3 regions of the Cellulosimicrobium sp. So1_17 genome follow, and region 2 is predicted to be linked to each of the others. Evidence: riboswitches for the same ligand, from Rfam matches in the RefSeq annotation. Region 2 holds a riboswitch; each other region holds the start of a gene.
What was found. Region 2 has a riboswitch for S-adenosylmethionine ahead of ACZCLJ_RS14175 (methylenetetrahydrofolate reductase). Riboswitches for the same ligand answer to the same signal wherever they lie in the genome.

Region 1 (10,284 bases), 910 kb from region 2:
GACTGGACCGTCGCGGGAGCCGCGGACGGCTTCCTCCTCCGGCCGTCGTCGCTGTCCACGGACCTCGACGCGGTCGTGCAGCGTGTGGTCCCTCTCCTGCAGCGCGCGGGGCTGTTCCGCACCGAGTACCCCGGCACCACGTTGCGGGAGACGCTCGGGCTGGCCGGTCCCGCGCACCGCTCCGCCGCCATCGCCTGACCTCGACGGGTGCGAGCACCGGGCGGGACCGCGAGCTCGCTCGGGTCCCAGGGCGTGAGATCTGCGTCGGGGACGTGGAGCGTCAGACCTCGTGGTTCTCCGACGAGAGGAACCAGGCCTGCTTCTCGAGGTCGGCGAGGATCTCGTGCAAGAGGTCGGCGCTCGTGGGGTCCTCGGCGTCGACGGCGTCGTGCACCTCGCGCACGACCGCGACGGTCTGCGCGACGCGCTCGACGACCGTGGTCACCGTGTCGCCGACGGACAGCAGGTCCGCGGGGTAGGGGGAGAGGTCGGTCGTCGTCGCGACGGTCTCCGTGCGTCCGTCCGGGACGGCCTGGAGCGCGCGCAGGCGCTCGGCGACGGTGTCGCTGTGCTCCCGGGCGGCGTCGACGAGCTCGTCGAGCTGGAGGTGCAGGTCGCGGAAGCCGCGGCCCGTCACGTTCCAGTGCGCCTGCTTGCCCTGGAGGTGGAGGTCGACGAGATCCACGAGCACGCGCTGGAGGTGGGCGCGCAGCGTCTCGGACGCCTGGAAGCGGGCGGTGCCGCGGGTGATGGTCGGCGTGGTCATGGTGCTCCTCGCTCTCTCGGTGCCGCCCGTCGTGCAGGTCGGCACCTCGTCGATCTTTTCTGGAACGATTCCAGTTTAGGACCCACGGGGCGGTCCCGCCAGCAAGGACAGCCGTACCTGACCGCGTCCCGTTCACGTCCTCCCGACAGGTGAGAGCCTCGCCCGGACGCTTGCGCCGGGCGATGCCGGGTGGTCCGCTGTCGTCATGACCGACGACCACGCACCAGCACCCTCCGTCCTCGCTTCCCGCACCCTCGGCAGCGGCCACGCCGCGCTCACCGTCTCGGCGCTCGGCTTCGGCGGCATGTCCGTGACCGACGCGTACGGACCGGCCGACGCGGTCGAGGCGGAGGCCGTCCTGCGCCGCGCCCTCGAGCTCGGGGTGACGCTCGTCGACACGGCGGACGTCTACGGGCACGGCCGCAACGAGGAGCTGATCGGCCGGGTCCTCGGCGCCCACCGGGACGAGATCGTCCTCGCGTCCAAGTTCGGCCTGCCGCCTGCGGGCGGGCACCCCGACGGCCGTCGCGTCGACGGCAGGCCCGAGTACGTGCGGGCCGCGATCGACCGCAGCCTCTCGCGGCTCGGGACCGACCGTCTCGACCTGTACTACCTGCACCGCATCGACCCGCAGGTGCCGATCGAGGAGACGGTCGGGGCGCTCGCCGAGCTCGTCGAGGCGGGCAAGGTCCGGGCGATCGGCCTCTCGGAGCCGTCCGCGGCCACCGTGCGCCGCGCCCACGCGGTGCATCCCGTCACCGCCGTCCAGAGCGAGTACTCCCTGTGGACGCGGGACCCGGAGGACGAGGTGCTCCCGACGCTGCGCGAGCTCGGCATCGGGTTCGTGCCCTTCTCCCCGCTCGGCCGCGGCATCCTCACGGGCACGGTCGACGCGCCGGACGCCTTCGCCGAGGACGACGTGCGCCGCGCGCACGCGCGCTACGCGGGCGAGGCGTTCGAGCACAACCGTGGCCTCGTGCGCACGCTCGAGGGCCTCGCGGCCGAGCGTGGCGTCACGACGGCGCAGCTCGCCCTGGCGTGGCTCCTCGCGCAGGGCGACGACATCGTCCCGATCCCCGGGACGAAGCGGCTCGCCTACCTGGAGCAGAACGTCGCGGCGGCGTCCGTCGGGCTCACGGCCGACGACGTCGCGGCGATCGGCGCCAGCATCCCGCGCGGCGACGTGCAGGGCGTCCGGCACCCGCAGGCCGACCTGCTCGCCGGCTGACCGCGGGCTGGCCGACGCAGGACGGCCGCCTACGCATGGCTCCCGCGGGCGACCTCGCCGTAGACTGAGGACGTCCCTACGAGGTCCCGCGGGGAGCCCGCGGGACGGGCTCACGAGGTCCGCTCCGATGACGTGGCAGGTCATGCTCTGGTGCGCGACGGCGTGCACGCTCGCCGCCGTGTGCTGGGTGCTGCTCCGCGCGCTCCGCCCCCGTCCGCTCCCGGTCCGCCCACGGCCACCCCGGCGTCATGGTCGGCGTGGGGTCGCCGCGCCCGACCCCCTCGTGACCCTGGGCCTCCAGGTCCGGCTCAGCGAGCTGGCGGCTGAGCTGCGCCGCATCGAGGCGGACCCCGAGGTCTACGCCCGCGCGCACCACTACCTGGCCGTGCAGGGCGCGTACGACGCGCTCCTGCGCGAGGCGTGCCGGCTCACCGGCCTTCCCGTCGAGGACATGCCTCTGCAGGTCGGCTTCCGCGCGGGGGACGAGGAGCGGTTCCGCGAGGAGCTCGAGCTCAGCGCGCGCGGCTGGAGCTGGTGACCACCCGGTCACAGCACCGAGTGGTCGCCGATCCGGTGGTAGGTGCGGTCGTGGTAGACGAGCGGTGACGGCGCACCGCTCTCTCCGGGTCGCCGGTCGCCGCCGCCGGGCCCCGCGCTCGACGCGAGCGCGCGCAGCGAGACGAGGTAGGAGTCGCCCACGGGCGTGCGCTGGACGACGCGACCGCGGACCCACGACAGCGCACCGTCGATGACGGGCTCGCCCGACTCGAGGCGGGACCAGCCGCCGTCGGCGAACCGGTCGATCCCGCTCGTCGCGAACCGCGCGGACACGTCGTCCTGATGGTGGGCGAGGAAGCTCACCGTGAGCGTGCGCGCCGCGGAGATCGCGGGCCACGACGAGGACGTCGAGGCGAGCGAGAACGCGAGCAGCGGGGGTGCGGCGGACACGGAGATGACCGACGTCGCGGTGAAGCCGACGGGGCGCCCGTCGTGCTCGAGCGCGATCACGGCGACACCCGCGGGGTGGCCGCGGAACACGGACTTGTACTCGTCGGGCGTGACCTGCGGCTCGTCCTGCTCGGCCAGGAGCGCCTCCAGGTGGGACAGGTCGGCGTCGCGGGCCTCCGGCTCGGCGGTCATCGGGCCACCCCCGCGAACGCGTCGACGACCGCAGGCTCACGGTCGGGCCCGTCCGACGGGAGGTGGAGCGGCGTCACGGCGCGACGCAGCGCGTCGCCCTCGCGGCCGATCCAGGCCTCGACCACCGGTTCGAGGTCCGCGAGCTGCGGCTCGGTCACGGTGAACGAGCGGGTCGGGACGACGGCGCCGAGCTCGACGAGCACGGGGCGCAGGTGCACCTCGCCGACGAGCGCGTGCGCCGGGTTCCCCGACACGACGAGCGGGACCGCGACGACCCCCGCGAGACCGTCCGGTCCGTAGAGGTCGAGGAACGCCTTGAGCAGGCCGGTGTAGGACGCCTTGTAGACGGGCGTCGCCACGACGGCGACCGTCGCGGCGGCGAGCCGCTCGCGCGCGGCGTCGGCCGCGGGGTGCTCGGGGGCGAGCAGCTCGCCCCCGAGCGTCGCGAGGTCGATCGTCGTGACGTGGGGAGGCACCTCAGGGGCCAGGTGGGCCGCGACCCGGCGGGCGAGCGCCTCGGCCGCGGAGAGCGTCCGGGAGCCCGCGCGCGGGTTGCCGGACACGACCACCACAGTGGCCGGGTCCGAGGGGGAGAGATGGTTCGGCATGGGTGTCTTCCTCGCAGTTCTCGTCGATCACGCTTGCCGTGGGCGGGTCCTGCCGGCGTGCGGCGGGTGCCCGTGCGGCCTGGTCATCTCCCGGAGCACCCCGCCGTGACGTGGGGGTTGCCGACCAGCGAGCCGGGGCTTGGCGCTGGTGCTCTTGACCTGGTGACGGGTATAGCAACCCGGCGACGAAAAGTGCACCGGATCAGTCGGGTTTCTCAGTCGGTGGACGGACGTGACGTGGGGAACGCAGGTGAGCGGCGTTTCGCGGAGCGGACGAGGGGCGGAGTTCAACTGGTACAGGCGTACCGTCGAGGGTTCCGTCACCCGTCCGACGAGGAGCACCCATGGACAGCCGACTGCAGTCCGTCTTCGACGACGTCCTGCGCCGCAACCCCGGCGAGGCCGAGTTCCACCAGGCCGTGCGCGAGGTCTTCGACTCGCTGGGACCCGTGCTGCACAAGCACCCGCGCTACGTCGAGGCCGCGGTGCTCGAGCGAGTCTGCGAGCCGGAGCGGCAGATCATCTTCCGCGTGCCGTGGGTCGACGACGCGGGGCGCGTGCAGATCAACCGCGGCTTCCGGGTCGAGTTCAACTCCGCGCTCGGCCCGTACAAGGGCGGGCTGCGCTTCCACCCCTCGGTGTACCTCGGCATCGTGAAGTTCCTCGGGTTCGAGCAGGTCTTCAAGAACTCGCTCACCGGGATGCCCATCGGCGGCGGGAAGGGCGGGTCCGACTTCGACCCGCGCGGCCGCTCCGAGGGCGAGGTCATGCGGTTCTGCCAGTCCTTCATGACGGAGCTCTACCGGCACATCGGCGAGAACACCGACGTCCCCGCGGGCGACACCGGCGTCGGCGGCCGGGAGATCGGCTACCTCTTCGGCCAGTACAAGCGGATCACCAACCGGTATGAGTCCGGCGTGCTCACGGGCAAGGGCATCAGCTGGGGCGGGTCGCTCGTGCGCACCGAGGCGACCGGCTACGGCACGGTCCTGTTCGCCGAGCGCATGCTCGCCACGACCGGGCGCGACCTGGACGGGCGCCGTGTCACGGTGTCCGGCTCGGGGAACGTCGCGACCTATGCGATCGAGAAGGCGCAGCAGCTCGGGGGCCACGTCGTCGCATTCTCGGACTCCTCCGGCTACGTCGTGGACGAGCTCGGCGTCGACCTCGCGCTGCTCCGGCACGTGAAGGAGGTGGAGCGGGGGCGCGTCGCGGACTACGTCGCCCGCCGGCCGGGTGCCCACCTGGTCACGGACGGCTCGATCTGGGACGTCCCGACGGACGTCGCCCTGCCGTGCGCCACGCAGAACGAGCTCGACGAGCGGGCCGCGAAGCAGCTCGTCGCGCACGGCGTCGTCGCCGTCGCCGAGGGCGCCAACATGCCGACGACGCCCCAGGCCGTCGCGCTCCTGCAGGACGCGGGCGTGCTGTTCGCGCCCGGCAAGGCCGCGAACGCGGGCGGGGTCGCGACGTCGGCGCTCGAGATGCAGCAGAACGCGTCCCGCGACGCGTGGTCCTTCGAGCACACCGAGGAGCGTCTCGCCCAGACGATGGCGGGGATCCACGACCGCTGCGTCGAGACGGCCGACGAGTACGGCGCACCGGGGAACTACGTGCTCGGCGCCAACGTCGCCGGGTTCACCAAGGTCGCCGACGCCATGATCGCGCTCGGGGTCATCTGACGCGTCGTCTACCCTGGCGGGCGGCCGGACGTCGGGTGCGCGCACGGGGCGCGCGCCGACCGGTCGCACGCCGACGGGAGCGCACGGATGACGACCAGCGGGTACGAAGGCGCCACCACGCAGGGTGGGCGCGACGTCGCGCTCGAGCTCGCGGTCCAGGACCCGCAGGGGGTGCGCGTCGCGGCCTCGGTCGGCGCGCGCCGGGTCGAGCTGTGCGTCGGTCTCGGCGCCACGGGCGGTCTCACGCCGAGCGTGGGCCTGCTCGCCGCGGCGCTGGACGCGTCGCGCGGCGCCGCGGGCGTACCCGGGCCCGAGGTCCACGTCCTCGTACGGCCCCGGCCGGGCGGGTTCGTCTACTCGGCCGACGAGGTCGACCTGCAGGTGCGGGACGTCCGGGCGGCCGTCGAGGCAGGGGCGAGCGGCGTCGTCGTCGGAGCGCTCACCCCGGACGGCGTCGTGGACGCGCACGCGCTGCGCGCTCTCGTCGCGGCCGCGGGCGGCGCGGAGGTCACGTTCCACCGCGCGTTCGACGTCGTCGCGGACCAGCTGCTCGCGCTCGACGTCCTCGCCGGCCTCGGGGTGCGCCGCGTGCTGACCTCCGGCGGTGCGCCGCGGAGCATCGACGGGGCGCGCCGGCTGGGCGAGCTCGCCGCCCGCGCGCGGGGGCCGCTCGGCGGGGCCGTCCAGGTCATGGGGGGCGGGGGAGTACGCGTCGAGGACGTCGCGGCCCTCGTCGGTGTCGGTGTCGACGCCGTCCACCTCTCGGCGAAGGGGGTCGTCGCCGACGACGCGGGCCCGGGGGGTGGCGGCGACGCCGGCTACGAGGTCACGGACCCCGCCGTCGCGGCGGCCGCCCGCGCAGCGCTCGACACGGCGACCCGCACGGGCTGAGCGAGGGCCGCCGTCGGGCGGGATCGCGCCGTCCGTTGCCGACGTGTATCAGTTAGGTAACTTTCCTGTCGTATTGCCGTGAGGGCAGCATCGAATTAGTTAGTGTTCCTGCACACGCCTCCGGGCGCACGACGAACGACGCGACGGCGCGTCGTCCATGCGAAAGGACCGATGATGATTCGAAGCACGGCGCGCAAGCGTCTGCTCACGGCGGTTGCGCTCGTGACCGGCGTGACCCTCCTGGCGACGGGTTGCTCGAGCAGCGGGGACGACCAGGGCGAGGACGGCGCGACGGCAGGCCGGGTGCTCAACGTGTGGGCCGGCTCCCAGACCCCGATCGTCGCCAACTTCAACCCCTTCGCGCCGACGGTGCTGCACGGCGCGCTCGGCCCGGTCTACGAGACGCTCTTCGTCTACAACAAGGCCCAGGCGGCCGAGCCGACGCCGATGCTCGGTGAGTCGTTCGAGTGGAACGAGGACGGCACGCAGCTCACGGTGACGATCCGTCAGGGCGTGACCTGGAACGACGGGGAGGACTTCACCGTCGACGACGTCGTCTTCTCGTTCACCAACGAGGCGTCGAAGCCCGCCTACGTCACGTCGGCCGAGGCGACCGACGAGTCGACGGTCGTCCTCACGTTCGACGGCCCGCAGTACACCAACGAGTTCGCGCTCCTGGGCGCCTCGTGGATGATCCCCGAGCACGTCTGGTCGGAGAAGTCGGCCGAGGAGATGACGACCTTCACCAACGAGGAGCCCGTCGGCACCGGTCCGTACACCGTCAAGACGACCTCGGACGCCGCCTACACGCTCGTCGCGAACGAGGACTACTGGCAGGACGGCAAGCCCGCCGTCAAGGAGGTCCGCTACCTCGGCATCGACGCGAACCAGTCCGCCGAGGACCTGCTCAAGGCGGGCGACCTCGACTGGGCGGGCATGTTCGTCCCGGACCCCGAGGCCGTCGCCTCGTCCGGCGGCCCCACCGGCTACATCAACACGCCGCAGGACCCGACGGTGCTCTACACGTGCGCCAACGCCGACCTCGGCTGCACCGGCCCGCAGACGGACGTCGCGGTGCGCCAGGCGCTCGACCTCGCCCTCGACCGCGGCACGATCACGGACAAGGCGTTCGTCGGCCTCGCCGGGACGGTCTCCCCGACGTTCGCCCTCCTCGGCCGCGACGACGAGTGGATCTCGCCGGACGTGGAGAAGGAGAGCCCGCAGACGGCGGACGTCGATGCGGCCGGGCAGATCCTCGAGGACGCCGGCTACGCCAAGGGCGACGACGGCATCTACGCCAAGGACGGCCAGAAGGTCGAGCTGACGCTGACCTCGGTCGACGGCTGGACCGACTACAACGACGCCGCCAAGCTCATCGAGGAGCAGGCCAGGGCCGCGGGCATCGCCGTCACGGCGAGCACGGTGAGCTGGCAGGAGTTCTCGGACTCGCGCCAGTCCGGCAGCTACCAGCTCATCATGGGCGGCGTCATCGGCACCTCGGTCGCCGACCCGTTCCAGATCTACCGCGACTGGTTCTCGGGCGACTACACGCAGGCCGTCGGCACGCAGCTCGAGCCGGGCGAGTGGAACTTCTCGCGCTACGCCAACCCCGTCGTCGACGAGGCCGTGAAGGCGGCCGCCGCGACGAACGACGAGGCCGCGAAGCAGGAGGCCTACGCCACGATCCAGGCGGAGATCACGCGCGACCTGCCGTACATCCCGCTCGTCATCAACGCGACGCAGACCTTCTTCAACGACACGGACTACACGGGCTGGCCCACGGAGGACGACCTCTACGCCTTCCCGCCGTCGTGGGGCTCGGTCTCCGCGGGCTACGTCCTCGGCAACCTGAAGCCCGCCGAGTGACGCTCCGCTGAACCGCACCGAGGAGGAGCCGTGATGAGCGAGGGAAGCACCCGATGAAGTACTACGCCCGGCGGATCGCGTTCTACGCGTTCACCCTGTGGGCTGCCATCTCCCTGAACTTCCTGATCCCCCGGCTCATGCCGGGCGACCCCGCCGACATCATGCTGGCCAAGATGGCCCGCAGCGGCGAGGTCGCACCCGGGGTCGAGAAGACCATCCGGCTCCTCCTCGGAGCAGACACCGACCAGTCCCTGTGGGACCAGTACGTCGCCTACTGGGGCAACATCCTGCAGGGGGACCTCGGGGTCTCCGTCACGAAGTTCCCGACGCCGGTCACCGAGCTCATCGGGGCAGCGCTCCCGTGGTCGATCGGCCTGCTCGGGATCGCGACGGTCATCTCGTTCGTCATCGGTATCGCGGGCGGCGCGTGGATCGGGTGGCGCCGCGGCACGTGGGTGGACAACCTCATCCCGGCCTCCACGCTCCTGCAGTCCCTCCCGTACTTCTGGGTCGCCCTCCTGCTGGCCTACCTCTTCGCCGTGCAGAACCCCGTCTTCCCGCGTATCGGCGGGTACGACGTCTTCACCTTCGACGGACCCGAGCTGAGCTGGGCGTTCGTCGGCTCGGTGATCTACCACGGCTTCCTCCCCGCGCTGACGGTCGTGCTCTCGTCGTTCGGGGCCTGGCTGCTCGGGATGCGCAACATGATGGTCTCGACGATGTCGGAGGACTACATCACGACGGCCGAGGCCAAGGGGCTGCGGAAGTCGCGGATCCTCCTCACCTACGCGACGCGCAACGCCGCGCTGCCGTCGATCGCCGGGTTCGGCATCTCGCTCGCGTTCGTCGTCACGGGCGCGATCGTCATGGAGCAGGTGTTCACGTACCCCGGCCTCGGCAAGCTCATGATCACGGCCGTCCAGGGCAACGACTACGCGCTCATGCAGGGCCTGTTCCTCGTCATCACCCTCACCGTGCTGGTGGCGACCTTCTTCATGGACCTGGTGTACGGCTTCATCGACCCGAGGACGCGGCACAATGGCTGACGACATCCGCGAGCAGGAGCTCGTCAAGAACGCCGGTCCGGCGGTACCCCTCGACGAGGCGGCCGTCGACGGCCTGCCCGCCGACGAGGGGACGCCCCAGCCGGTCGAGAGCGCGGTCGTCGAGGCGAGCGCCGTCGGCACCGCGGCACCGACCGGGCAGACGGCGCGCCGCGGGTTCCGCCAGCTCCTCCCGTCGTTCTCCGTGAAGCTCGCGGTCGGTCTCGTCATCACGATCGGGATCACGCTCTTCGCGTTCCTGGCCCCGTACGTCGTGCAGGACCCGCGGTTCTCGGGCAACGAGGCGCTGCAGCCCCCGAGCGCGGAGCACCTCCTGGGGACGACGAAGCTCGGCTACGACGTCCTCGCCCAGCTCGCGTACGGCGCGAAGGGATCGCTGCTCGTCGGGCTGGTCGCCGCCGCGATCGCGATCACGCTCTCGCTCGTCTTCGGGATCGTGGCCGGGTACGTCGGCGGCTGGACGGACGAGTTCCTGTCGCTCGGCACGAACGTCATGCTCGTGATCCCGGGCCTGCCGCTCATGATGGTCATCGCCATCTACGCCGAGAGCCGCAGCCTGTGGCTCGTCGCCTTCATCCTCGGCATCACGGGCTGGGCCGGGTCCGCCGTGATCCTGCGCTCGCAGGCGCGGTCGCTGCGCACCCGCGACTACGTCGCGGCGTCACGCGTCGCGGGCGAGAAGACCCTCCGCATCGTGCTCGTCGAGATCATGCCGAACCTGCTCCCGCTGCTCGCCGCGCAGTTTCTCGGCGCGGTGATCCTCGCGATCCTCGGGGAGGCAGGCCTGTCCTTCATCGGGCTCGGACCCAACGGCTCGATCACCTGGGGGACGATGATCATGGACGCGTACGGCGGCAACGCGCTGAGCGCGGGGGCGTGGTGGTGGTTCGTCCCGCCGGGCCTCATGATCGCGGTCTTCGGCGCCGGCCTCTCGCTCGTGAACTTCGCCATCGACGAGATCATCAACCCCAAGCTGCGCAACGCCCCCGCCGCCGTGAAGAGCGTGCACAAGGCGCGCAGGGCGGGGCTCGGGGTGACC
Region 2 (10,284 bases):
GGGCAGCGGGACGAGCCACAGGCCGGGCTCGTCGACGCGGCCCGGGCCGACGTGGAGCAGGGGGAAGCCCTCGGTCTCGCCCCGGAACAGCGTCCCGAAGCCGAACCCGCCGGCCCAGAACGCGGCGCTCGCGTCGAGGTCCCGGCACAGCAGGACGGTGCGGCCGATCGTCGTCGTCATGCCGGGGAGCCTAGCCACGCCGACGTCGGCACGCGTGCCTGGTGAGGACGACCGGCATACCGTGGGACGACACCGGTCCGGGTACGGTGGAGCGCTGTCTGGAAGGTCGGTGATCGAGCCCGACCTCCACGAGACCTCAGAAGGAGTCACCGACATGACCACGAGCAGCGAGCAGGCGGCACGCAGCCCTCTTCCGACCGGCACCGAGGGCCGTGACATCCCCGGACACGCCGGCGCGTTCGCACGGTTCGTCGTCTCGCTCGTCCTGTTCGTCGGCGGCATCGTCCTCATGGGCGCCGGGATGTCCCGTCCCGACGACGGGGTGTGGCTGTTCGTCGGCGGCATCGCCGCGTGCACCATCGCCTTCATGTGGCCGATGACGGTCACGGGCAAGACCGAGCGCTGACGGCCGCCCTGCCTCTCGCCGAAGTAGAACGACAGGTCGCGAGGTAGAACCTCACGGGTTCTACCTCGCGACCTGCGGTACTACTTCGCGACCTGCGGTACTACCTCGCGGACTGCGGTACTACCTCGCTACCTGAGTACTACTTCGCGGACTCGGCGAGCGTCGCCCGGACCGCCTTCGCCGCCTCGACGAGGTGCTCGAGCGACGGGACCGTCTCCTCGTAGCGGCGCGTCTTGAGGCCGCAGTCGGGGTTGACCCACACGACCTTCGGGTCGATCGCCTTCACCGCGAGCTCGAGCAGCTCGGTGACCTCCTCGGTCGCCGGCACCCGCGGGCTGTGGATGTCGTAGACGCCCGGCCCGATGCCGCGGTGGTAGCCGGCCTCGGCGAGCTCCGGCACGATCTCCATGCGGGAGCGCGCCGCCTCGACCGACGTGACGTCGGCGTCGAGCCCGTCGATCGCACCGATGACCTCGCCGAACTCCGAGTAGCACAGGTGCGTGTGGATCTGCGTCGCCGGCTCCACGCCCGACGTCGCGAGGCGGAAGGACCGCACCGACCAGTCGAGGTACGCCGCCTGGTCGGCGCGACGAAGCGGCAGGAGCTCGCGCAGCGCGGGCTCGTCGACCTGGACGACCCCGATGCCCGCCGCCTCGAGGTCGGCGATCTCGTCGCGCAGCGCGAGCCCGACCTGGTTCGCGGTGTCGCCGAGCGGCTGGTCGTCGCGCACGAACGACCACGCGAGGATCGTCACCGGGCCGGTCAGCATGCCCTTGACCGGCTTCTCGGTGAGCGACGCGGTGTACGCGGACCACTCGACCGTGATCGGCGCCGGGCGCTGCACGTCGCCCCACAGCAGCGGCGGCCGGACACAGCGCGAGCCGTACGACTGCACCCAGCCGTTCGCGGTGACGGCGAAACCGTCCAGGTGCTCCGCGAAGTACTGGACCATGTCGTTGCGCTCCGGCTCGCCGTGCACGAGCACGTCGAGGCCGAGCTCCTCCTGCAGCCCGACGACGCGCGCGATCTCGTCACGCATGGCCGACGTGTAGTCGGCGTCCGACAGCTCGCCCTTCGTCCACAGCGCGCGGGCACGGCGGATCTCCGGGGTCTGCGGGAACGACCCGATGGTCGTGGTGGGCAGGGGCGGCAGGTCGAGGCGCTCCTGCTGCGCGGCCGCCCGCTCCGCGTACGGTCCGCGCGCGAAGTCCCCGTCGGTCAGCGCGGCGGCACGCTCGCGGACGGCGGGGACGACGACGCCGCTCGCCCCGGCCCGCGACGCGACGGCTGCGCTCGACGCGGCGAGGGCGTCGGCCACCGCCTCTCGTCCGTCCGTGAGCGCGCGGGCGAGCGTTGCGACCTCGCCGACCTTCTGGTCGGCGAACGCGAGCCAGTCGCGCAGGCGCGGGTCGAGCGTCGTCCCGGTGGCGGCACCCGGCTCGGCGAACGTCTCGTCCTCGACGTCGTGCGGCACGTGCAGGAGCGACGTCGACGTCCCGACCGCGAGAGCGCCCGCGCCGAGATGACCCGCGGCGTCGAGCAGACCCAGCTTCGCCGCGAGGTCCGCCCGCCAGATGTTGTGCCCGTCGACGGCACCCGCGACGAGCGTCTTCGTCGAGAGCCCGGGGATCGTCCCGTCCGGGGCGGATCCCACCGGGACCGCACCCTTGACGAGGTCGACGGCGATCGCGTCGACGTCGGTCCCGGCGAGGAGGGCGAGACCGTCGCGGGCCGTGCCGTGGGATCCCGACGCCGCGGCCTGCAGCCCGCCGAACGGTGCCGCGACGAGGATCGCGGGCCGCGAGCTGCTCGCCGAACCCGGGGTTGTGGCGCCCTCAGCGGCCTGATCGCCGTGCAGACCGGGGTTCGGCACCGTGCCGGGAGGCGTCACGACCGTGAGGTCCGACGCGAGGGCGCGGTACGCGGACTCCACGGCCGCCGCCAGCTCGGCGAACGACACGTCGACGTTGTCCGTCACGAGGATCGGCTCGTCGAGCTGGACCCACGGCGCGCCCGCCGCAGCGAGCGCGCGCAGCAGGTCGGCGTAGGCGGCGACGACGTCGTCCAGGCGGTCGAGCGGCGAGTACCCGGCGGGGGCGTCGTCGGCGGCCTTCGACAGCGCGAGGAACGTCACGGGCCCGACGACGACCGGCCGGGTCACGACCCCGGCCTCCTTGGCCTCGACGAACTGGCGCACGACGTGGTCGTCGACGAACCGGATCGGGGTGTCCGGACCGATCTCGGGCACGAGGTAGTGGTAGTTCGTGTCGAACCACTTGGTCATCTCGAGGGGTGCCCGCGAGTCCTGGCCGCCGGTGCCGCGAGCGACCGCGAAGTACCCCGCGAGGTCGAGCCGGCCCTCGGCGTCGGTGAGCCCGGCGAACCGGGACGGCACGGCGCCGAGCGTCGCGACGACGTCGAGCACCTGGTCGTAGAAGGAGAACGAGCCGGGGACGGACGCGTCGTCGGCGCCGAGGCCGAGGTCGACGAGACGCCGCACGGTCGCGAGCCGCAGCTCGCGCGCCGTGGCCTCGAGCTCGTCCGCGCTCGTGCGCCCGGCCCAGAACGCCTCGACGGCCTTCTTGAGCTCGCGGCGGCGCCCGATGCGCGGGTAGCCGAGGACGGTACCGGCGGGGAAGTCGACCGGAAGGTGGGTAGGGGAGGGTACGGAAGTGGCCATGTCGATACCTCTAGCTGGTCCGGGAGGACCGGTCAGACGGGCTAGCCGTGCGTGGCGGCGCTCGTCGTGGGCAGGGAGGTGCCGGAGACCCACGGCCCGCTGGCCAGGTCCGGGACGCCCGGGAGGTCGACGACGGCCGAGCCGTCGTCGCCGTCGCTCCCGTGCGTCCCGCCGCCGAGGTGGACACCCTCGAGCAGGTCAAGTGCGGCGTGGTGCTTGTTGAACGTGTACACGTGCAGGCCCGGCGCACCGGCGTCGAGGACGCGCTGCGCGAGGTCGACCGAGTACGCGATCCCGTAGGCGTGCTGCGCCTCCGGGTCGGGGAGGGCGTCGAGCGCGTCCAGCAGGTGCTGGGGAGCGGGGACGCCCGTGAGCTCCTCGACGCGACGGAGCCTGCGCGGCTCCGTCGTGGGCAGCAGCCCGGCGAGGATGGGGATCGTCACGCCGGCCGCGCGGGCCTCCGCGACGAAGTCGGTGTACGACGACGCGTCGTAGAACAGCTGGGTGATCGCGAAGCTCGCGCCCGCCTGCTGCTTCTGCACGAGGCGCTGCACCTCCTGCGTGCGCGTGGTGCCGGCGGCGCGGTTCCCGTCCACGAACGTCGCGACGGCGATCGTCAGCGGTCGGGCCGCGCCGCGCAGCGCGAGCGACGGGTTCGCCGCGCAGCGGGAGGCCTCGACCTCGCGCAGGAGCGCGACGAGCTCGATGCTCGACCCCACGCCGTCGGGCGAGGGACGCCAGTCCGGCTGGTCCTTGGGCGGGTCGCCGCGCAGCGCGAGGAAGCTGCGGACGCCCGCGTCGAGGAAGTCGGTGATGACGTCCTGCACGTGCTCGCGCGACGCACCCACGCACGTGAGGTGCGCGATCGCGTGCACGGGCGTGCCCTGGAGGAGCCGGCCGATGACGTCGAGCGACGTCTGCCGGTCGTTGCCCGCCGCGCCGTACGTCACGGACAGGAAGTCCGGCTGCGTCGCGACGAGCCGGCGCGCGGTCTCCCAGAACTTCGGCGCGGCGTCCGGGCGCCGGGGCGGCATGAGCTCGAACGAGATCGTGGGGCTCGCCGCCTCGGCGTGGGCGCGCCGGACGGCGTCGGCGACGCTCACGGCGCGACCTCGCGCGGGGGCTGCGCGGCCGGGCGCGCCGACGTGCGGACGGGAGCGCTCGCCGTCGGGCACGGAAGGCCCGGACGGTGCGCGAAGGATGCCTCGTTGACCATAGTCACTCCATCGACCCTGGCGTTAGCACCTTTGTCCTCGGGAGGCTTCCGTCGGCGGGTTGCTGCGGTGTCGTCGAGCCAGGACTCTCGACCGCTCTGGATGGTTCACCCGATCCTAAGCGCTATCCGCCATGCGGTCGAGGGCGCTCGTCAGGTGAGACGCGCCGTCGGCTAGCGTGAGCCCGTCGCGACACCTGCCCACGGAGGACCATGAAGACGACCGCAGCGCTGTTCTCCCGGCAGGAACGGCTCACCAGGGCGCTGGCGAAGGAGCTCGCTGCCCCCCAGGCTCCAGGGTGGGAGAGCATCTCCTTCTGGGCCAACGTCGTGGACGACCGGGTGCAGTCGTCGGTCTCTCTCCTGCGCGAAGGGACGCCAGACGCGGTCGGACCCCCGACGCCCAGGTTCTGGGAGCTGCTCGACACGTTGCGCGCCGTCATGGCCCGCCGCGGCCGGGGCACGTGGTTCGGGATGTCTCTCAGCGTCCCGGCCAAGGGCCGCGCGACGGCGACCTTCGACGGCGACCGCGAGCCGCTGATCGTGCCCCCGCCCTCCTACGAGAACTTCGGAAGGGACGAGGCGCGGTTCCCGCGCGACGTCGAGCACCGTCCCGCGTGGTTGCGCGAGCGGCTCTCCTGGGCGGCGTTGACGCCGGCGCAGCTCGAGCGCGCCGAGCTGGGGCGCTCGCACATGGAGGTGCCGATCTACGGCGGTACGCGGCAGCTGTTCCCCGTGTCCGTCGTGCCTGACGACGTCGTCGTGGTCACCGACTCGTGGACCGGGGCCCGGGCGTTCGTCGCCGCGGACGGGACGGTCCGCGTCGTCGAGGGCGAGCAGAGGACGCGCCCGAGCCCCGGGCCGCAGCCTCCCGCGCCGCCCCGTGGAAGCTGGCCCGGCGACGCGACGTGAGCCGACCGGCCGCCTCAGGAAGCGCGCGCGGTGGACGCCCCCGGACGGCGCGGTCGTTCCGGGACGTGCAGCCGGCGCAGGATCCGGTCGGCCCGCAGCGGGGGACCGCGGCGGTCGAGCCGCGACACGACGACGACCGTCGCCGTCGCGAGCGGGATCGTCCACGCCGCAGGCTGGGCGAGGAGCGCCCGCACCCACCCCGGCACGTCGCCGTCCGCGCCCGACGGCGACACCCCGTAGCCGGTGACGACCGCCGAGGACGCGAGCAGCGCCGTCGCGCACAGGACCGCACCCACGACCATCCCCGCGACCGCGCCGCGCGCCGTGAGGCCTCGCCACCACACGCCGAGCAGGATCACGGGGGACAGCGCCGACGCGGCGAACACGAACACGGTCCCGACGCTCGTGACGAGGCCCTGGGGGATGGTGAGCAGCGCGACGGCGAGCGGGACGACCGTGCACGCGACCGCGGACCAGCGGAACGAGCGCACGGTGCCGCCGAACAGGTCCTGGCTGACGACCCCCGCGAGCGCCACGACGAGCCCGGACGACGTCCCGAGGAACGCCGCGAACGCGCCCGCGACGACGAGCGCCGCGAGCAGCTCGCCGCCGACTCCCGGCACGAGGCGCGTCGGCAGGGTGAGCACCACGGTGTCGGCGAGACCGGGTTCGGCGAGGTCCGGTGCGACGACCCGGGCGACGAGTCCCAAGGTGCTCGACACCATGTAGAACACGCTGATCATGACGATGACGACGACGGTCGTGCGCCGCGCGGACCCGCCGTCGGGGCTCGTGTAGAAGCGGACGAGCACGTGGGGGAGGCCGATCGTGCCGAGCAGCAGGGCGAGGAGGAGCGACGTCGTCGCGTAGACGTCGGAACCGGCCGGGCCCTGCGCGTGGGGGAACACGACGGCGGGGTCGTGCGCGGGCGCGTCGGCGAGCGGGCCGGCGTCGGCGCCGAGCGCGAGGAGCAGGAACACGACGGGCACGGCGAGGGCCGTGAGCTTGACCCAGTACTGGAACGCCTGGACGTACGTGATGGACCGCATGCCGCCCGCCGCGACGACGGCGCACACGACGACCGCGACGCCCACCGACCCGACCCACGGCGGGACGGGGGCGACGGCGGCGATGACGAGAGCCGCGCCGTGGAGCTGCGGCACGACGTACAGCCACCCGATGACGAGCACGAGGACGCTCGTGACGCGCCGCGCGGTCACGGAGTCGAGCCGGGCCTGGACGAAGTCGGGGATCGTGTAGGCGCCGCTGCGGCGCAGCGGTCCCGCGACGAAGAGCAGCACGAGCAGGTAGCCCGCGGCGTACCCGACGGGGAACCAGAACGCCTCGGAGCCCGCGAGCAGCGCGAGCCCGGACAGCCCGAGGAACGTCCCGGCCGACAGGTACTCGCCGCTGATCGCCGACGCGTTCCACACCGGTCGCACCGTCCGCGACGCGACGAAGAAGTCGCTCGTCGTGCGCGAGATGCGCAGCCCGTAGACGCCGATGAGGACCGTCGCGAGCAGGAGCAGCCCGACGGCGACGAGCGGCAGCGCGGTGCTCACGCGTCCTCCGCGGTCTGTTCGCCGGGTGCGTCGTCCGGCTCGGCGAGCGCCCGGAAACGCCTCTCGTTGCGCGCCGCGGCGACGGCGAACACGACCGCGAACGCGACGATCACGGGGTAGAAGCCGTACGCGTGGACCAGCCAGGGGAGCGGCACGCCGGCGACGACGACCTCGTCGAGCGCGCTCGTGGTCGTGACGAGCAGGGCGAGCAGGAGCACGGCCACGAGGAACGTCCCGGCGCACGCGAGGGCGAGCCGCAGCTGGGCGCGTGCGAGGCTGCGGGCGTAGACGGTGACGTCGTCACCCGCCTCCACGGCGCGGGGCGGCCGGGCCGTGGTGCCCGACGGCGCGGGGTCGGGCAGGAGGGCCGGAGCGCCGGGGCCGGCGGGCGGAGCGGGGTCGGTCGAGCGGACGCGCACGCGACGCGCGCGTCCCTCGTCGAGCGGGTCGCTCACGACGGTCGCCGCCGGGGGCGCAGGAACGCGTCGCGCACCGCGGGGAGCATGCGCCGGCTCACGGGCACCTCCTGTCCCGCGACGACGAGCACGGGCCGCGGCCCGCCGAACCGCGCCGCGGTGACGGCGCCGCGCTGCACGAGGTACGAGCGGTGGACGCGCAGGAAGCCGGCCTCCGCCCAGCGCTCCTCGAGGTCGGTGATCGGCTCGCGCACGAGGTAGGAGTCGGCGTCCGTGACGAGGCGGGAGTAGTCGCCCTGCGCCTGGACCCAGCGCACCGCGCTGCGCCGCACGACCCGGGTCGTCTGGCCGACGGTCACCGCGAGGGCCTCGTCGTCAGGGGTGGTGTCGCCGGCCGGGGGCCGCTCGCCGGCGTCCCCGGGTGGGCGGCGCCCGTCGTCGTCCGCGGGCGGCCGGTCCGACGACGGCTCGGCGGGCGGCGCCGGGCGGCCGGCCTCGACCCGGGCGACGACGCGCTCGACGGCCCGCGCCAGGCGCTCGCGCCGCACGGGCTTGAGCACGTAGTCGACGACCTCGAGGTCGAACGCCTCGAGCGCGCGGGCCTCGTCCGCCGTGACGAGCACGACGGCGGGCCGGTGCACGAAGCGTGACAGCGCCCGCGCGAGGTCGAGCCCGCTGAGGCCGGGCATGTGGATGTCGAGGAACGCGGCGTCGAGCCGTTCCTCGGCGAGGACGCGCAGGGCCTCCGAGCCGGTGGACGCCGTGCGCACGGACCGGACGTGCGGGTCGCGCCCGAGCATGGCGGCGAGCTCGTCGAGCACGGGCCGCTCGTCGTCGGCGACGAGGACGTCGAGCGTCGGCCCGCCCGTCGTGCCCGGGTTCGTCCCGCGGTCCGTCGCGCCGGGGCCCGTCGTCCCGGGTGTCGTCACGGGCGGGCCTCGGTCTCGTGCAGGGGCTGCGAGAGGGGGATGCGCATCCGCACCATGGTGCCGGACCCGGGCGCCGTCTCGATCTCCAGGGCGTGGTCGTCGCCGTAGAGCTGGCGCACGCGCGTGTCGACGTTGCGCAGCCCGACGTGTCCCGCGCGGTCGCCGACGAGCACGGCGTGCAGCGTCGCGGGGTCCGTGCCGACGCCGTCGTCCTCGACCGTGATCTCGGTCTGCGTCCCCTCCGCGCGGGCGGTGATGACGATGGTGCCGCCCTCCTCGCGCGGCTCGAGCCCGTGCCGCACCGCGTTCTCGACGAGCGGTTGGACCGACAGGAACGGGATCGTCGTGGCCAGCACCTCGGGGGCGATCCGCAGCGTCACGGTGAGGCGCTCGCCGAAGCGCGCCCGCTCGAGCTCGACGTACGAGTGGATGCTGCGCAGCTCGTCGGCGAGCGTCGTGAAGTCGCCGCGGTCGCGGAACGAGTAGCGCGTGAAGTCGGCGAAGTCGAGCACGAGGTCGCGGGCCCGCTCGGGGTCGGTGCTGATGAACGCCGCGATCGCGCCGAGCGCGTTGTAGACGAAGTGCGGGCTGATCTGCGCGCGCAGCGCCCGTAGCTCGGCCTCGGCGAGCGCGGTGCGCGACGCCTCGAGCTCGCCGAGCTCGAGCTGGGCCGCGCACCACTGCGCGACCTCCTCCGTGGCACGCACGAGCGGCGGTCGCACGCGGTCGGCGAACGCGACGACGGCACCGACGACCGCGTCGCCCGCGACGACCGGCGCCCCCACGGCCTCGCGCTGCGCGTACGTGCCGACGTCGACCGTGCCCGACGGCGCGTCGCGCGCCGGGCGGTCGTCCCGCCCCTCGGAGACCTGGCGCCGTCCGGTCGAGACGACCTGCTCGGCGAGGCGCCTCGCGTCGGGCACGAGGTGCGACGGCCCGTCGAGGGCGAGGACCCCGTCGCGCGTGACGATCGCGAGCGCGTCGCACCCCAGGAGGGTCCGCAGCGACCGCGCGGCGCGGCGGACGTCGTCGCCGTCGAGCCCGTCGCGCAGGTGGGTCGCGGCGCGCGAGGCGAGGTGGAGCGTGCGGAAGGTGGCCTGCTCGGAGTCGCTCCCGAGCTCGCGCGTGCCGCGCGCGAACCGGAGCGCGAGGACGAGGCCCGCGGTGATGAGGACCCCGACGACGAGGCCGGCGGCGACGCCGGCGAGCACGGGCCCGGTCATGCAGCGATCGTAACGAGGCTCGACCGTGGGCCGGGGTCAGCAGCAGCGCGAGCCCGGGTTGGCGTCCTGCTCGGCGTGGCGCGCGCGCCAGAACTCGCCCTCGCTGACGACGTCGCACCCCGGGTGCGCGGCGCGCTGGTGCGCGACGTAGGTGGGGTACGCGTCGTCGCCCATGACCTGCCGGACGTACCAGCGGACGGCGGCCGCGGCGTCGTGCACCCGCCGGCCCGCGGTGCGGAGCCCCGCCACGACGGTCGCGCGGACCGTCGTGGCGGAGCCCTGCGGGTCCTGTCGCACCGTCACCGGTGCCCCGTCGCGACAGGACGCTTCTCGGCCGGCAGTGCCGACCACTCCTTCTCGAGGGACTTCTCCGCCGGGCTGGCGACGAGCCCCGAGGGCGCGAACCGGCGCGACGGGACCGCCGGGTCCTCGTGGTTCTCGCCGCCGCCGGCGCGCAGCGCCTTCACGGTCGTGACGACCGAGGCGATCATGACGACGATCGCGAGGACCACGAACACGATCGACAGGGTGCCCTGGACGAAGGTGTTGCGGACGACGGCCTCCATCGCCTCGACCGATCCCGCCGTGCCGAACGACGTCTCGCCGGCGTCGAGCGCGTCCTGGAACGCGTTGTGCTGCGCCCAGTACCCGACCGCGGGGACCGGCGAGAAGATCTTCTCGAACGACGCCGTGATCGTCACGACCGCGGTGAACGCGAGCGGCAGCGCGATGATCCACAGCCACCGGAAGTAGCTGCGGCCGC
Region 3 (10,284 bases), 840 kb from region 2:
CGAGGGTCGTCTGGTGCTCCACGGAGGACATCTGACCACGATCCCTGGCCGTGGCGAGGGCGGCGCGGACGAGTTGCGGCACGGAGGACCGCGCGAGAACGTCAGCGGGGGCGGTACGGATCGACGCCCTCCACCGCCGTCACCAGCCTGTCGAGGGAGCCACCGTGCCGTACACCCCGAAGGACGCCACCGCCACGACCGCCGCCGCGAACCGGGACGACCGGGCGCTCTACGCTCTCGACGACGTCGAGGACTTCGAGACCGCCCGGCAGGGGAAGATCGCCGACATCCCGGACGGCAAGGTCCGGCTCGCCGACGGGAGCGTCGCCTACGACCGGACCGCCCTGTCGTTCCTCGACGACGACGGCGCACCCAACCCGGACACGGTGAACCCGAGCCTGTGGCGGCAGTCCCAGGTGATCCACGAGCCCGGCCTGTACAAGGTCGTCGACCGCCTCTACCAGGTGCGCAACAACGACATCGGCAACCTCACCATCGTCGAGGGCGACGACGGCCTCGTCGTCATCGACTGCACGACCGGCGTGGAGATCGCGCAACAAGGGCTGGCGCTGTTCCGCGAGCACGTCGCGGACAAGCCCGTCGTCGCGGTGATCTACACCCACACGCACATCGACCACTACGGCGGGGTCAAGGGCGTCGTCGACGAGGCCGACGTCGCCTCGGGCAAGGTGCCCGTCATCGCGCCGGGCACGATCGCGAGCTTCGACAAGTTCGCGATCGGGGAGAACGTCGTCGCGGGCAACGCGATGAGCCGCCGCGCGGCCTACGCGTTCGGCAACCTCCTGGACAACGACCCGCACCAGATGATCACCAACGGCATCGCGTCCGTCGGCGGCCACGGGATCACGGTGTCGTACATCTCGCCCACGGACCCGATCACCGAGACCGGCACGACGCGGAGCCTCGCCGGCCTCACGTTCGAGTTCCTCTACGCGCCGGACACCGAGGCGCCGGAGGAGATGCACGTCTGGATCCCCGAGCTCAAGGCCCTCACGTGCGCCGAGAACGCGAACCACTCGCTGCACAACATCCAGACCTTGCGCGGCGCGCGCACGCGCGACGCCCGCAACTTCGCCCGCTACCTCGACGAGACGCTCGTGCGGTGGGGCGACGAGGTCGAGGTCCACTACGGCCCGCACACGTGGCCCGTGTGGGGCAACGCGAAGGTCGTCGCGTTCCTCGAGTCGCAGCGCGACACGTACAAGTACATCCACGACCAGGCGCTGCGCCTGGCCAACAAGGGGTACACGCCGCTCGAGGCCGCGGAGGTGGTCGAGCTGCCCGAGGTGCTGCGCCGCCGGTGGTTCAACCGCGGCTACCACGGCACCCTGCACCACAACGTGCGGGCGGTGTTCACCAAGGAGCTCGGCATGTGGGACGGCGACCCGGTATCGCTGCACCCGCACACCCCTGTGGACACCGCGAGCCGCTACGTGACCGCGTTCGGCCGCGACACGATCCTCGCCGAGGGCCGCCGGGCGTTCGAGGAGGGCGACTACCGGTGGGCCGCGCAGGTCCTGCACCACCTCGTGTTCGCCGACCCGGACGACCGCGAGGCCAAGGATCTCCAGGCCGACGCGTACGAACAGCTCGGCTACCAGGTCGAGGGCCCGCAGTGGCGCGGCATCTACCTCACGGCCGCACGCGAGCTGCGTGAGGGCGTCATCCCCGCACGGTTCGCGAGCGGGAGCCCGGACACCATCGCCGGGATGCCCGTGGACATCCTCTTCGACTACGCCGCCGTGCACGTGATCGGTGAGAAGGCGGCCGAGGTGGACGTGCGGTTCGACGTGGACTTCACCGACCGCGGCGAGACCTGGACGGCCTGGGTCGCGAACGGCGTCCTCAACGCCCGCCCCGGCGCGTCGACCGACGCCCTCCTCACCGTCCGCGCACCCAAGGCACTGGCCGCCGCGGTGCTCCTGCAACCAGCAGCGGCGGGGAAGCTCGCGGCGGCCGGGAAGGTCACGCTCGACGGTGACCCCGCCGTCCTCGACGCCTACGCCTCGGTCCTCGACGAGTTCGACCCGAACTTCGCCATCGTCACACCGTGACTCCCGCCCTCGTCGCATGCGGTCCGCTCACCCCCGGTCGCCCAGCGCGTGCGAACGCGCGCAGCCGTGCTTACGGTCGGAAGGACCGACGAGAGGAGACCCCCATGGGACTCGGTGACAAGATCGAGCACGCTGCCGAAGAGGCCAAGGGCAAGATCAAGGAGACCACCGGCAAGGCGAAGGACGACGAGCGCCTCGAGGCCGAGGGCAAGGCCGAGCAGTCCAAGGCCAACGTCAAGCAGGCCGGTGACGACGTCCGCGACGCCTTCAAGTAGTCGGACCCCGCGGTCCTCGTGACCGCGGCTGCGCATCCCGAGGGCCCCGTCGTGAGGCGGGGCCCTCGTCGCGTCCGGGACCATCGCGCAGAGGACCTGATGTCAGGAGGCGACGCGCAGCGCGTCGCGGAGACGGTGCCGGCGAGCGGCTCACCACGCTCCGGGGCCAGCAGCTCCCGGGCGAGAGCACCGACGTCAGTCGGCGGGACCGCACCCCGCGGCGTCGGCGAGGAATCCTGCCGCGGCGGTCGCGAAGAGCCCTTCGAGACCGGAGCCCGCGGGGACGGGACGCGGGTCGTCGACGACGGTCCAGCACCCGTCGACCACGGCGTACCGGACCTGCGGCCCCTCCTCCACGTACGCGCGCACGGCGTCGACGAGGCGCGCGACCTCCGCGCCCGACGTCCCGACGCCGACCGACGCGCGGATGGCACCGGCGTCGAGCCCGAGCCGGGCGAGCAGCGGGTGCGCGCAGAACCGGCCGTCGCGGACACCGATGCCGTGCTCTGCCGACAGGTACGCGGCGACGAGGCCCGGGTCGTGCCCGGTCACGGAGAACGTCACGACGCCCACCGGGTCGACGGCGTCCGGCCACACGCTCACGACCTGCACGCCGTCGACAGCGGACAGCCCGGCGACGAGCCCGGCACGCAGCGCCGCCTCGTGCTCGTGCAGTGCTGCCGGGTCGAGGCCCGCGAGCGTGTCGCACGCCGCGGCGAGGGCGACGGCGCCGACCACGTTGGGCGAGCCGGCCTCGTGGCGCGCGGGGGCCGGCTGCCAGTCGGTGCCGTCGACGCGCACCTGGCGCACCGCCCCACCGCCCGCGAGGTACGGGGTGCCCGCGTCGAGCCAGTCGCGGCGACCGACGAGGGTGCCCGCGCCGAACGGCGCGTAGGTCTTGTGCCCCGAGAAGGCGACGTAGTCGACGCCCGTCTTCGCGAGCGAGAAGCCGCGGTGCGGGACGAGCTGGGCGCCGTCGAGCACGACCCGCGCCCCGGCGTCGTGCGCGATCCGCACGACGTCCGCGACGGGCAGCGACTCACCCGTGACGTTGGAGGCCCCCGTGACCGCGAGGAGCGCGTAGTCGAAGCGCGCGAGCTCCGCGCGCAGCCCGGACAGCGTCTCGGCGACGCTCACGCCGCCCGCGAGGACCGTCGCGCCGCCCGTCCGCTGCCACGGCAGGAGGTTCGCGTGGTGCTCGACGTCGAGGACGAGCACGCGGCCGGGCGACCCGTCGGGGTTCGCCGGCACGCAGCCCGCGAGGAGGTTGAGCGAGTCGGTCGTGTTGCGCGTGACGACGGTGACGTCCTCCTCGCGCGCGCCGACGAACGACCCGATCGTGCGGCGCGAGGCCTCGTAGAGCGCCGTCGACACCTGGGAGAGGTAGCCCGCGCCGCGGTGCACGCTCGCGTACAGCGGCAGGACCTCGGTGACGCGGTCGGCGACCGCGCGGAGCGCCGGTGCCGACGCGGCGACGTCGAGGTTCGCGTACGGGACGGTGCGGCCGTCCACGAGCGGGACCAGCGTGTCGGCGCCGACCACGGGGAGCAGGGCCGGCAGCGCGGCGAGGTCCTCCGTCCGAGCGCCCGTCGCGGCGGCCGTCGGACAGGAGAGTTCGGCGAGAGCGGTCATGGCACGGTCCTCCGAGGTCGTGTCGGGGAGGTGCTCCCCGCGCTTGCCGCGCGCCGGTCGGCGTGCGGCCCGGTCGTCACCCGGGGCACCCCGCCGCGAGAGGAGGGTTGCCGGCCAGCAAACCGGGGTTTCACGCTGGCACTCATGACCTGTCACCCAGGATGTGCGCGGGGTGCTCGTCGTGTCAACCGGTGGTCAGCAGGTCTCGCATCGCGGGACGACGCACTGCCGCCCGGCCCTTCCACGACGCGAGACGCACGTTCCGGCCACGGGGCACCGTGACGTACGATCCGAGCAACCATCCGGAGCGGCCGAGTGACGTGGCACGTCGACGCCGCAGCAACCCCCCGACCCGAGAGGGCACGGGCGAGGGTGCTACTGCCACGATCGATGGAGGAGAACCATGAGCGAACTGACTCCCCGACCCGCCGTCGGCTACGCGGGCGACATCACGCCGCAGGAGGCGTGGGACCTGCTCGTCGCGGACGAGCGCGCCGTCCTCGTGGACGTCCGCACCGAGGGCGAGTGGCGCACCGTCGGCGTGCCCGACGTCGCGGGGCTCGGCCGCGAGGTCGTCTTCGACGAGTGGGTGACGCCCTTCGGGCCCAACCCCGCTTTCGTGGACCGGCTCGCCCAGGCAGGCCTCGCCCCGGGCGACGACCGCCCCGTCGTGTTCCTGTGCCGTTCCGGCCAGCGCTCGATCGGCGCCGCGCGCGCCGCGACCGCCGCCGGGCTCGGCCCCGCCTACAACGTCCTCGAAGGCTTCGAGGGCGCGCCCGGCTTCTCCGGCGTGCGCGACGCGGAGGGCTGGAAGGTCCGTGGTCTGCCCACCACCACCTACGCCGATGCCGAGGGCGAGGCCGGTCGGTGAGCGCGGGAGACGGCGTCGGGCAGGTCCCGGGCGGCTCCGGCCGCAAGCCGCTGCCGGCGAGCGCCCGTCCCGCGACGCTCGCCGTGCGGGGCGGCAACGCGCGCACCGAGTTCCAGGAGACGTCCGAGGCGCTGTTCCTCACGCAGGGCTACACGTACGACCGCGCGTCCGACGCCGAGGCGGCCTTCAAGGGCGAGCTCGACCGGTTCGTGTACTCGCGGTACGGCAACCCGACCGTGCACACGTTCGAGGAGCGGCTGCGCCTGATCGAGGGCGCGGAGGCCTGCTACGCGACGGCGTCGGGCATGTCGGCCGTGTTCACGTCGCTCGCGGCGCTCGTGCAGTCGGGGTCGCGGATCGTCGCGGCGCGCGCGCTGTTCGGGTCGAGCGTCGTGATCTTCGACGAGATCTTCGCCAAGTGGGGCGTGCGGACCGACTACGTCGACGGTCACGTGCTCTCCCAGTGGGAGGAGGCGCTGTCGACGCCCGCGGACGTCGTGTTCTTCGAGACGCCGTCGAACCCCATGCAGGACATCGTCGACGCGCGCCGCGTGGCCGACCTCGCGCACGCGGCCGGCGCCGTCGTGGTGCTCGACAACGTGTTCGCGACGCCGCTCATGCAGAAGCCGCTCGAGCTCGGCGCGGACGTCGTCGTGTACTCCGCGACGAAGCACATCGACGGCCAGGGGCGCGTGCTGGGCGGCGCGATCCTCGGGACCGAGGAGTACATCGGCGGGCCGGTGCAGACGTTCATCCGCAACACGGGCCCGACCCTCTCGGCGTTCAACGCGTGGGTCCTGCTCAAGGGCCTGGAGACGATGCCCGTGCGCGTGGCCGCCCAGAACGCCGGGGCCGAGCGGATCGCCCGGGTGCTCGAGGGCCTGCCGGGGATCGCGCGGGTGCGCTACCCGTTCCTCGAGTCCCACCCGCAGGTCGAGCTCGCGCGCTCGCAGCAGACGGGTGGCGGGACGGTCGTGACGTTCGACCTCGCGGTGCCCGAGGGGACGGATCCGGAGACCGCGAAGAAGCGCGCGTTCACGTTCCTCGACGCGCTGCAGGTCGTGGACATCTCCAACAACCTGGGCGACGCGAAGTCCATGGTCACGCACCCGGCGACGACGACGCACCGCAAGCTCGGACCCGAGGGTCGCGCGGCGGTCGGGATCGCCGAGACGACGGTCCGGCTGTCGGTGGGGCTCGAGGACCCGCTCGACGTGATCGAGGACGTCGAGCAGGCGCTGCACGCCTGACCGCGCCCCCGGAGCGTGGTCGACACCGACATTGCCGTGGACGACGGCGGGGTGCGCGCCTAGCGTCGCGGTCGTGCCCGACGCGATCTTCGACGACCCGACCCTCGCCGCGCTGTACGACCCGCTCGACCCGGACCGCTCCGACCTCGACGCGTACGTGGCGATCGTCGACGAGCTGGGCGCGCGGTCGGTCCTGGACGTGGGCTGCGGCACCGGCACGTTCGCGTGCCTCCTGGCGCTGCGGGGCATCGAGGTCGTGGGGGTCGACCCTGCCGGCGCGTCGCTCGACGTCGCGCGCCGCAAGCCCGGCGCAGACCGCGTGCGCTGGCTCCACGGCGACGCAGCCACGCTGCCGCCGCGCCCGCGGCTGCAGGTCGACCTCGCGACCATGACGGCGAACGTCGCGCAGGTGTTCCTCACCGACGACGCGTGGACCGCGACGCTGCGCGGCGTGCACGCGGCCCTCGCCCCGGGCGGTCACGTGGTCCTCGAGACCCGGGTGCCCGCGCGCCGGGCGTGGGAGGGGTGGGTGCGCGACGAGACGTTCGTGCGGGTCGACGTCCCCGGTCTCGGGATCGTCGAGAGCTGGACCGATCTGGCGGAGGTCGCCCTCCCCCTCGTGTCCTTCCACGACACGACCGTCCTGCCCGACGGGCGCGTGCTCCGCTCGGACTCGACGCTGCGGTTCCGCTCGCGCGAGGAGGTCGAGGCGTCGCTCGCCGCGTGCGGGTTCGTGGTCGAGGACGTCCGTGACGCCCCGGACCGCCCCGGCTGCGAGTGGGTCTTCGTCGCACGCGCGGCCGACACGGGTGACGGGGGCGAGACGCACCGCCACCGCCGCGTCGTCCGGCCTGGTCAGGCGTCGCCCCACACGCCGAGCTCGTTGCCGCTCGGGTCGAGGAAGTGGAACCGGCGACCACCGGGGAACTCGTAGGGACCGTTGACGACGGTGCCGCCGGCGGCCTTCACCTGGTCCAGGGTGCCGTCGAGGTCGTCGCTGTAGAGGAGGACGAGCGGGCCGCCTCGGCTGACGGACTCGGCGAGCAGCAGCCCACCGGCCTCCTCGGACTCGCTCTCGGACTCCGCGGCCGTGCGGATGCCCGAGTACTCGTCCCCGTACGAGGTGAACGACCAGCCGAAGGCCGCGCCGTAGAAGTCCTGTGCCGCGCGCATGTCGGTGACGGAGAGCTCGATGTAGTCGATGGTGAGCGGGATGGAGTGCTTGTGCCGAGCCATGCGGACACGTTCCCGCACGCCACCCACAGCGGCGGTGGCCGGAGCGCCTGCTGTGGACGGCGGTTCGACGGTGTCGGTCGCACCTCGTAGCCTCCTCGTAGCGCCCGGCGGTCCGGCCGGCGCGGCGGCCCACCGGCCGGTCGTGGACAGAGTCGAGGGGGCAGCTCCGTGTTGCACGTGCACCGCTCCGAGCGTGCCGACGCGCTCGTCGAGCCGCTCGCGCGCCTCCTGGCCGACCCGCTGGACGACCCGTTCGCGGCCGACGTCGTCGCCGTCCCCACCCGTGGTGTGGAGCGCTGGCTCGCGCAGCGGCTGTCCCACCACCTCGGCGTACCGGCCGACGGGTCCCCCGGCGCGCCCGACGGCACGTCCGGGGTGTGCGCGAACGTCGACTTCCGGGGGCCGCGACGGCTCGTCGAGCAGGTGGTCGCCGACCTCACCGGCGTGGAGCCCGAGGACGACCCGTGGCGGCCCGACCGCCTCGCCTGGTCGGTGCTCGAGGTGCTCGACGCCCATCTCGGCGAGCCGTGGGCGGCGCCGCTCGCACGCTACGTCGGCGATCCCGGCGACGAGGTCCGCAGGGGCCGTCGCCTCACGCTCGCGCGTCGCGTGGCAGACCTCCTCGTCGACTACGCGCGGCAGCGTCCCGACGTCGTGCTCGCGTGGTCGGCGGGCGTCGACGCGCCGGCCCCCGGACCGCGGAGGACGCGGGCCGTGGACGTGCCCGACGACCTCGCGTGGCAGCCCGAGCTGTGGCGGCGTCTGCTCGCCCGCGTGCCCGGCACGGACCCGGCCCGCCGTGTCGAGGACGCGGTCGTCGCGCTGCACGCCGACCCGGCGGCGGTCGACATGCCGCCGCGACTGTCCGTCTTCGGCCCCACGCGGCTGCCGGAGGACGAGCTGCGGGTGCTGCGCGCCCTCGCCGAGCACCGCGACGTCCACCTGTGGCTCGTGCACCCCTCCCCCGCCCTGTGGGAGAAGGTCGCCGGCCACGACGACGGCGGGACCCTGCGCGCCGACGTGCCGACGTTCGCCCGGCACCCGCTGCTCGCGTCCACCGCGCGCGACGCCGTGGAGCTGCAGCTTCGCCTGGCCGGCGCGGAAGCGACCCACCACACGACGACCTCGCCCCCGCGCACCCTGCTCGGCGCCCTGCAGTCGGCCCTCCGCGCGGACTCCCCGGACGGTGCGCACGTCCTGGACCCCGCCGACCGGTCGGTGCAGGTGCTGTCGTGCCACGGCCGCGCGCGGCAGGTCGAGGTCCTGCGGGAGACGCTCGTCGGGCTCTTCGCCGCCGACCCCACGCTGCAGGCGCGCGACGTCATCGTGCTCTGCCCCGACGTGGAGACGTTCGCCCCGCTCGTCACCGCGACGTTCGGCGCGGTGCCGGAGCTCGGCGACGACGCCCACCCGGGCCAGCGCCTGCGCGTCAGCCTCGCGGACCGGGGTGCGGGCACGACGAACCCGGCCCTCGCGCTGCTCGCGACGCTGCTGCGCCTCGCGGACGGGCGCGTCACGGCGTCGGAGGTGCTCGACCTCGCGGCGAGCGACCCGGTGCGCCGCCGCTTCCGGTTCTCGGACGACGACGTCGACCGGCTGCGCCAGTGGGCCGTCGAGGCGGGCGTGCACTGGGGCGAGGACGGCGAGCGTCGCGCGCGCTTCGGGATCGACCCGCACGTGCGGCAGGGCACGTGGGACGCCGCGCTCGACCGCATCCTGCTCGGCGCCGCGATGGCGGACGAGGGCGCCCGGTTCGTCGGTCCGGCGCTTCCGCTCGACGACGTCGGCTCGACCGACGTGGACCTGGCCGGGCGCCTCGCCGAGCTCGTCGCCCGGGTGACCCACGTCCTGGACGGCCTCGACGGCGTCCACCCGCTCGGGCACTGGCTCGACACGCTCGACCGGGCGCTGACGCTGCTCGCGGAAGCGCCACCGACGGAGACGTGGCAGATCGGCGCGGCCCGTCGCGCTCTCGGCGACGTGCGCGCCGCCGGGTCGGACCACGGCGACGTCCCGCTGCGGCTCGCGGATGTGCGCGCGGTGCTCGCCGACCGGCTCGCGGGACGACCCACCCGGGCCGGCTTCCGGACCGGAGCGCTCACGGTGTGCTCGCTCGAGCCGATGCGCTCCGTGCCGCACCGCGTCGTGTGCCTGCTCGGCCTGGACGACGGCGCGTTCCCCCGCGTCGGCGCCGCCGCGGGCGACGACCTGCTGGCGCGCCACCCCGAGATCGGTGAGCGCGACCCGCGCAGCGAGGACCGGCAGATCTTCCTCGACGCCGTCGCTGCGGCGGGCGACCACCTCGTCGTCGTGCACACCGGCGCCGACGAGCGCACGGGCGCTCCGCGGCCGCCGGCCGTCCCGGTCGCGGAGCTCCTCGACGCCCTCGGCCGCGTGGCGACGACACCCGGCGGCGGACCGGTGCGCGAGCACGTCGTGGTCCGGCACCCGCTGCAGACCGTCGACGCGCGCAACTTCACGCCCGGCGCGCTCGGCGTGCCCAGGGCGTTCAGCCACGACCGCGCGGCGTTCGCCGGCGCGCGCACCGCGCGGGGCGAGCGTCAGACGGTCGGAACGCTGGTCAGCGTGCCGCTCGCCCTCCCCTCCGCGGACCGCGGTGCGCCGGGCGACGTGGCGCCGGGTGCTCGCGACGTCGAGCTCGACGACCTCGTGCGCCTGCTCGAGAACGCGCCGCGGTGGTTCGCCCAGACGACGCTCGACGTGGGGCTCGTCGTGGACGAGGACGACGTCGACGACCGCCTGCCGCTCGCGCTCACGGGGTTGTCCGGATGGGGCGTCGGCGACCGCGTGCTGCGTGCCGCGCTGGCGGGAGTCGAACCCGGCCGGGCCATGCAGGCCGAGTGGCGGCGTGGCCAGGTCCCGCCGCGCGAGCTCGGCCGCACCGCGCTGCAGGAGGTGGCACAGGCCGTCGGCCCGCTGCGGCT

Region 1: another riboswitch for S-adenosylmethionine. It lies ahead of ACZCLJ_RS10160 (NADPH-dependent FMN reductase); the one in region 2 lies ahead of ACZCLJ_RS14175 (methylenetetrahydrofolate reductase).
Region 3: another riboswitch for S-adenosylmethionine. It lies ahead of ACZCLJ_RS10455 (aminotransferase class V-fold PLP-dependent enzyme); the one in region 2 lies ahead of ACZCLJ_RS14175 (methylenetetrahydrofolate reductase).

What each region holds. Positions count from the first base shown of each region.
Region 1 covers NZ_CM143702.1:2,298,999-2,309,282, reverse strand. Annotated here, with positions in the region: gene ACZCLJ_RS10185 (LLM class flavin-dependent oxidoreductase) at 1-198, shown strand, start outside; gene dps (DNA starvation/stationary phase protection protein Dps) at 281-766, opposite strand; gene ACZCLJ_RS10175 (aldo/keto reductase) at 972-1,994, shown strand; gene ACZCLJ_RS10170 (hypothetical protein) at 2,122-2,532, shown strand; gene ACZCLJ_RS10165 (flavin reductase family protein) at 2,541-3,134, opposite strand; gene ACZCLJ_RS10160 (NADPH-dependent FMN reductase) at 3,131-3,742, opposite strand; SAM riboswitch class IV at 3,800-3,902, opposite strand; gene gdhA (NADP-specific glutamate dehydrogenase) at 4,087-5,424, shown strand; gene ACZCLJ_RS10150 (copper homeostasis protein CutC) at 5,512-6,315, shown strand; gene ACZCLJ_RS10145 (ABC transporter substrate-binding protein) at 6,490-8,181, shown strand; gene ACZCLJ_RS10140 (ABC transporter permease) at 8,235-9,227, shown strand; gene ACZCLJ_RS10135 (ABC transporter permease) at 9,220-10,284, shown strand, end outside.
Region 2 covers NZ_CM143702.1:3,208,843-3,219,126, forward strand. Annotated here, with positions in the region: gene ACZCLJ_RS14160 (VOC family protein) at 1-180, opposite strand, end outside; gene ACZCLJ_RS14165 (hypothetical protein) at 335-586, shown strand; gene metE (5-methyltetrahydropteroyltriglutamate--homocysteine S-methyltransferase) at 726-3,266, opposite strand; gene ACZCLJ_RS14175 (methylenetetrahydrofolate reductase) at 3,308-4,369, opposite strand; SAM riboswitch class I at 4,487-4,589, opposite strand; gene ACZCLJ_RS14180 (hypothetical protein) at 4,693-5,391, shown strand; gene ACZCLJ_RS14185 (sodium/solute symporter) at 5,406-6,953, opposite strand; gene ACZCLJ_RS14190 (heavy metal transporter) at 6,950-7,408, opposite strand; gene ACZCLJ_RS14195 (LytR/AlgR family response regulator transcription factor) at 7,405-8,298, opposite strand; gene ACZCLJ_RS14200 (sensor histidine kinase) at 8,295-9,521, opposite strand; gene ACZCLJ_RS14205 (YbdD/YjiX family protein) at 9,558-9,824, opposite strand; gene ACZCLJ_RS14210 (carbon starvation CstA family protein) at 9,821-10,284, opposite strand, start outside.
Region 3 covers NZ_CM143702.1:2,364,629-2,374,912, forward strand. Annotated here, with positions in the region: gene ACZCLJ_RS10440 (GNAT family N-acetyltransferase) at 1-31, opposite strand, end outside; gene ACZCLJ_RS10445 (alkyl/aryl-sulfatase) at 165-2,075, shown strand; gene ACZCLJ_RS10450 (CsbD family protein) at 2,180-2,350, shown strand; gene ACZCLJ_RS10455 (aminotransferase class V-fold PLP-dependent enzyme) at 2,546-3,982, opposite strand; SAM riboswitch class IV at 4,017-4,132, opposite strand; SAM riboswitch class I at 4,278-4,379, shown strand; gene ACZCLJ_RS10460 (rhodanese-like domain-containing protein) at 4,386-4,853, shown strand; gene ACZCLJ_RS10465 (O-succinylhomoserine sulfhydrylase) at 4,850-6,103, shown strand; gene ACZCLJ_RS10470 (class I SAM-dependent methyltransferase) at 6,177-7,037, shown strand; gene ACZCLJ_RS10475 (VOC family protein) at 6,959-7,339, opposite strand; gene recC (exodeoxyribonuclease V subunit gamma) at 7,508-10,284, shown strand, end outside.